Linked DNA regions of Flocculibacter collagenilyticus. The protein of the gene in region 1 interacts with the protein of each later gene in a pairwise test. Links are inferred from orthologs where the notes say so. Each region holds a gene or a part of one and is shown on either strand. Other genes may lie near its edges. The genes, in order: HUU81_RS14735 and HUU81_RS14165.

What was found.
Region 2: the proteins of HUU81_RS14735 (region 1) and HUU81_RS14165 interact in binary tests that used the Escherichia coli proteins (3 or more experiments, as listed by UniProt). The link is inferred for Flocculibacter collagenilyticus from one-to-one orthologs.

The regions. Positions count from the first base shown.
Region 1 is NZ_CP059888.1:3,317,554-3,320,877, forward strand. Bases 148-3,137 are described here. They hold HUU81_RS14735 (trypsin-like peptidase domain-containing protein), read left to right. Parts: upstream 148-1,093; coding sequence 1,094-2,182; downstream 2,183-3,137. Other genes in these bases: HUU81_RS14730 (DegQ family serine endoprotease), read left to right, coding at 148-967; HUU81_RS14740 (DUF945 family protein), read right to left, coding at 2,272-3,137. Outside these bases: more of HUU81_RS14730, read left to right, coding at 1-147; more of HUU81_RS14740, read right to left, coding at 3,138-3,324. UniProt on the Escherichia coli protein: A site-1 protease (S1P) that cleaves the peptide bond between 'Val-148' and 'Ser-149' in RseA. Part of a regulated intramembrane proteolysis (RIP) cascade.
Region 2 is NZ_CP059888.1:3,188,273-3,191,377, forward strand. What follows is about bases 135-2,905. They hold HUU81_RS14165 (sigma-E factor negative regulatory protein), read right to left. Parts: upstream 1,989-2,905; coding sequence 1,281-1,988; downstream 135-1,280. Other genes in these bases: HUU81_RS14155 (SoxR reducing system RseC family protein), read right to left, coding at 135-188; HUU81_RS14160 (MucB/RseB C-terminal domain-containing protein), read right to left, coding at 214-1,281; rpoE (RNA polymerase sigma factor RpoE), read right to left, coding at 2,103-2,681. In the rest of the region: more of HUU81_RS14155, read right to left, coding at 1-134; nadB (L-aspartate oxidase), read left to right, coding at 2,996-3,105. UniProt on the Escherichia coli protein: An anti-sigma factor for extracytoplasmic function (ECF) sigma factor sigma-E (RpoE). ECF sigma factors are held in an inactive form by an anti-sigma factor until released by regulated intramembrane proteolysis (RIP).

The DNA.
Region 1 (3,324 bases):
CGACAAAGCCAGTGATATTGCCTTATTAAAAATAAAACCAGAAAAGCTGACCGAAATAAAACTAGCAAACTCAGACAAAATTCGTGTTGGTGACTTTGCCATTGCGATTGGCAATCCGTTTGGATTAACCCAAACTGTGACTTCCGGCATTATTAGCGCACTTGGCCGCAGTGGCTTAAATATAGAAGGCTATGAAGATTTTATTCAAACCGACGCTGCTATTAATAGCGGGAACTCGGGTGGCGCACTCGTTAATTTAAATGGCGAACTGATTGGTATTAACACTGCCATTTATGGCCCTAATGGCGGCAACGTAGGTATAGGCTTTGCTATTCCGTCAAATATGATGAGCAACCTTGTTGAACAAATAATTGAATACGGTGAAGTAAAACGCGGCGTGCTAGGCATTAAAGGTGGCCCTGTAACATCCGAGCTTGCAGATGCGATGAATTTGTCTGTTGCACAAGGTGCATTTATTAGTGAAGTAACACCTGACTCTGGCGCATCAGAAGCAGGATTAAAAGCAGGTGACGTGATTACTTCTGTAAACGGAATTAAAATTAAAAACTTCAGCGAATTAAGAAGTAAAATAGCCACACAAGGTGCTGGTAAAAAAGTGAAGCTAGGCATCATTCGTGATGGCGACGATGAACTGACCGTAACCGTAACCTTAAAAGAAACCGACGGCGCAACCCTTGCGGCAAAAGCGTTACACCAAGCCCTTGAAGGGGCAACACTAATTAACGGTGAAACAGTTAATAACATTGAAGGAGTAAAAGTTACCTCAATAGATGCAAACTCACCTGCTGCACAAATTGGCTTAGAGGAAGGCGATGTTATTTTAGGCATTAACCGTCGAAGAATTGAGAACCTTGCTGAGCTTAGAAAAGCACTAAACAATGCATCTGGCGTAATAGCCTTAAATATCCAACGTGGTAACTCTCGTAGCTACATACTTATTCGTTAACATTATATTTTCATACATTTAGTGTGTATTTATTCAAAAGCGGCGTAAAGCCGCTTTTTTGTTTGTTTTCAGTTTATTATTCAAGTGTTATGCTTAACACTTTATTATTCATAGAATTTAACAATTGTGCGAAAAACTCTTTTATTTTTATTGCAATCGATAAGCTACGGGTTGGCTATCGCCTTTTTGGTGATTATCTTTTTTCCCTCGTTGCGCGGTGATCTGAACTTAAACAGTGTCATTTTCAAATCGTCTACTCAACATCCGCCCGCGGTATCGTATTCTGCTGCGGTACGCAGTGCCTCACCTGCGGTGGTGTATATTTATTCCGAGTCATTTACCAAAGATCCAAGATATTTAAGTCAACAATCGCGCTCTGTTGAGTTAGGCTCAGGCGTATTAATGAATAGCGACGGTTATATTCTTACCGCTTATCATGTGATTGACAACGCAGACCAAATTGCAGTGGCGCTACAAGATGGTAGACGCTTAGAAGCAGAATTAGTGGGTAGTGACAAGTTAACCGATCTGGCGCTGTTAAAAATTGACACCGACAACCTGCCTGTTATCCCACAAGATCCTAAAATTAACCCTCAAGTTGGTGACGTGGTACTAGCGATCGGCACCCCATTAAACTTAGGACAAACGATTACCCAAGGGATTATTAGCGCAACAGGCAAAAAAGGGATTACAGGTTCAAGCCACGCCGACTTTTTACAAATGGATGCCGCAATTAACCCCGGTAGCTCAGGTGGGGCGTTAGTTAATTCTAATGGGTTACTTGTTGGCATTAACGCAGCCAATACCAATAATTTTCAAGCACGCTTTAATATCGACGTTCAAGGCATTTTCTTTGCTGTGCCTTATCATGTGGCGATAAAAGTGATGAATAAAATTATTGAACATGGCAGAGTGATCAGAGGTTACTTAGGTATTACAGGCGTTTCAATAAACAGTGCTGGCGCAGAAGTAAGTAGCACAGCAGAACTTGTTGCAGGTATTTTAGTGGGTAGCCTTGACCCATTAGGCCCAGCTTGGAATGCAGGGTTAAAACGCGGTGATGTGTTACTTGCTATCGAGGAGACAAGACTGACTAATATTCAAGAGGCGCTTGATATTGTTGCTGACACGCTGCCCGGTACCACACTAAATTTTACAATCGCACGAGACGGCAAAAAATTTAAAGTACCTGTGTTAATCACTGAACTTGAATAATAGAGACAAATAAAAACGGCAGGAGTGTTGAAAACAAACCTGCCGTAAATAACTAATATTGCAAATTACACACTAATACGCGTGTAAGATTAAAACACCTGTCTTAGTAACTTATCATTTGCCGTTAACGCACCGTCCGCAAATTTTACTGTGGTAGTAAAGTTACCTTCTTTATTTTGAATAACCATTTGCTGTTGTTGAAATTGGTCAATCATCGGCTTTATATTTGCGAACACTGTGACTAAGTTTTGTGACGCTAGTGCGTCTAAACTAAATGTAACGCGCTCAAGCAACCCGTATGGTGTTTGCGTATCTGCAAAAGTAAAAGGCGCAACATCGATTTGTGCATTAGAATCTAACTTCACTTCGTTAAATACACCTGATAATTGATTCAGTTTTACCGTTAGCCCGTCTTCACCTAACAATTGAACGACATGCTCCATTTGTTTCAGAGGTTCGTCGTGATACATTGGTTGAGCAAAAATATCTTTATTTAAGTTATTTAGTTCAATTGCTAACTTCGCATCTTTTAATTCAGTTTTAAGAGGATTAGTTTCAGCATCTATATTCAGCGCTTCCAATGCCATAACCGCTGAAACGTTGAGCTTTTGCTCGTCATCCGAAAGCGTAGTATTGGTATTAATTGTATAATTATCTAATGCCACCACTTCTTCAGGAGTATTAATGCGCAATTTATGAAACGTCATGTCACTAGTGCCTAATAAGTACTGATCACCTAGGCGCTTCGCGTCACTGTCAAAACTAATTAGTCCAATATCGAAATTGCGATTTTCCGCTGTAAATTTCATCCCGTTGATTTTGCCAACACTTGCTAATGCTTCACCACCAGCTTCACCTTCAAACTTGATGTCAATGCCACGTACGTTCAATGCAAAGGCTTCCCCGGCATTGGTATTGGCATTAATATCAAATGGCTGCATAACAAAGTGACCCGCTATCGTGTCGGCCCAATAATTCATTGACCAACCCATATCATAATCAATTTCAGCCACGTCGTGTTCTGCAAGCTTTGCAGTTGCTTCAGAAGGTAGTACTAGCTTTGAATCACAGTTAACAATTAAAGGTAAAATTGTGCAGGCATTGGTAATCTTCACCACCGCTTGCTCGCTGTCGCTTGCGTT
Region 2 (3,105 bases), 130 kb from region 1 along the record:
GCTACACTTACCACATTTTTTCGCTTACTAAACGCTTTAGCCACCGTGCTAGTACCACAATTTTCTTCTACATGGCAGGCGCTGCAAGTCGTTTTAATTTGGGTTTCAACCCAAAAAATATAGTTCGCGTCAGAACCTTTATCGGCTAAAGGCTCTACAGCAACAATAACACCTTGCTCTTCAATCATAATTTTCCAGTTAAATGAGTATCGTTTATTTGTGTGAAACTGACTGGGCAATCAACTGAGCAGTTTTGGCAGGAATACGACCAACTACAGACACATCATATACTTGGTTTCGATGATTATATAGCGTGATTGCACCTTTAGTTAATACTGAATTTGACGATCCTGACAAGGGGCGCTGTATAAACACTGAAAAATCTATCAGTCCATCGCTAAACATATAATAATCTGATGCTTCCCGGGTGAGTGAAAGCTGGTGCTTATCTGACTTAATCACTTTAAACCCTGAAGGTAGCCAACCAAAACGCCAATTGTTAATCTTAATCTCGCTATTTTTCACCACATCAACATCTAGCGATGTTGACGCCTGTTGGCTTGTAGCTGAAACAGGTGGAGTGATCACCTCAGGCAAAGTTGCGGCACTTAACTTGATAAGTTCAGGGTGTGGTTGCTCAGTTACTGTAATATGGGTAAGCTGAATTTGCTCTAATTCTTCACCACTATCATTCACATAAGCGGCTTTGAGTAACATGCCTGAACGTACGTCTAACCACAATTTAAAGTTATATAGATGTTTATCGTTAGCAATAATTCGGATTAATTGCGCTTCTCTTCCAGCAATACGTTTTTTGCCTGCTAAAACAAAACTATAGTGTTGTTTTAAATTGCTAATATCCGTAAATAAAATTTCTGGAATAGGACCGCGAATAACACCAGAATTGATTGAGTAAGGAGGCTGTTGAGGATCAAAGTAAGTAACCACCTTATCACGCCTAACAATATCTTGCCCCGCACCATTTAATAAACTTAAGTGCTCTAGCTCTACCCCTTGATGAATACCATGCAACCAACGATAAGGCTCACCTTTTTTGTTAAAAATAACAATAAATGAGGCATCAAAATTTAAATTGTGCAAAGCATAATTCAATTTTTGCAAAAGTTGTTCCGCGGTAACAGGCTCCGATGCAGATTGGCTGGCATCGTTAATAGTGATCACACTAGAGGAAGAAGGAGGCTGGTGAGTGGCGTCAATGCTATCCTGCCCGATGCTTGGACAAGATAGCAACAAGATGAACAATACTACTAAACTTCTCATTAGTTATTTACTTGGTTATCCCCGTTACGAAGACTGTCATCGTCTTGGCTTTGATTGCTCGATGCGTCTTCAACCGAAGTTGACACTGGCTTTAATCGAATTTGACGTTGGTGATCTAATATTAATGCATTGATACGCTGTTGATCAGCCGATATTGTGTTGCGCTGTTGGTTCGACGTAGTCGATAAACTAACAGGAGAAGCAAAACCATCTAACGGCTTTGTCACAAACACCGGTAACGGGCTTGTATCATCAACGCCATTATCAGAATATTGTTGAACACCAATAACAGAAACCATTGCTACTGTTGCAGCAATCGCTAGCTGTGAACTATAACGAAAAGCAGGAATGCTTAGTAAACCACTTAGGCTTGCTCCACCTGCTTTTTGCTTAATCTTGTTAACCCACTGAGTAACTCTTGAAGGCGACGTTTCAACTTCTGTAGCTACAGGCTGATGAGGAGCTTCAAACTCTAAAGCAGCTTCAATGCGTTCTGCCAGCCCCAGATCAATGTTGCTAGCCACTTCCTTGCGTAACACATCACTTGCTAAATGATAACGAGCCCATGTGGCGCGCTTTTCTTCACTGAATTCATTAGCTGCATGCGAATTATCTGGAGAATGACTATCAAGAAAAGTGCTAATTTCCTGTTCAGTCGCTTCATTATCCATCACAACAGAAGTTAATTCATGTTGTTTCATAACCATACTCAATTCCTACCGTATTTACATATACTTGATATATGTTTGTAAAACTGTTGCTAATTACTTAATTAAGCTTTTAGTTAATCTGCATTATGTTTGCTTTTATTTACTAAATACCTAATTACTTATTAGAGGCTTAATGTTGTTATCAATTGCTTCACGCGCTCTAAAAATACGAGAGCGAACCGTGCCTACGGGGCAACCTACTACTTCAGCAATTTCATCGTAACTTAATCCATCTATCTCCCTTAACGTAATCGCAGAGCGCAAATCATCAGGCAAAGACTCAATGGTGGAAAATACCACTCGTTTAATTTCATCCGTCAAAACCAAACTTTCTGGTGAAGCGTTTTCGCGTAACGCGCTTGCACCATCATAAACTTCAGCCTCGTCTGCATCTATATCACTTGAAGGCGGCTTCCGCCCTTGAGCAACAAGATAATTTTTTGCGCTGTTAACCGCTATGCGATATAACCACGTGTAAAAAGCGCTTTCTCCACGAAAGTTGGGTAAGGCTCTATATGCCTTAATAAACGCTTCTTGCACTACATCTGCAACATCTCCATGGCTAGAAACATAACGTGACACTAAACTCGCCACTTTATGTTGGTATTTTCTAACCAATAAATTAAACGCGTTTTTATCACCCTGCTGGACGCGTTTTATAATTTCAAAATCAATTTCTTGCTCGCTCATTCGAGCCTGAACTCCCAAATATCCGTTATACTTCTCGAATAGTGACTCTGTTTCCAGATTAAAAAAGAAAAGTACCCTAACAAAAATGCGTTACTACATACTGAAAAATAAAAACCTGATAGTAACCGTGTTCTCTTTTGCTCAATCTGGATTGGGCAAGCGTACAATCTCAGACTAGCAAATTTGTAAAAAGTTCTTACAAATTACAAAATAAATACAAATTAATTAAAATAGTGTGTTTTAACAGTCTAAATCAGAAAGTAAAAAATGCTATTATTTAGACTTATCTTCCTGAATTGCGAATGATTATATCGATGAATGAGCATATTGAACACTTTTGTGATGTATTAATAATAGGCAGCGGTGCAGCAGGCTTAACCCTTGCATTACAGATTGCCGAGCAAGCAAAAGTTGCGGTTTTAAG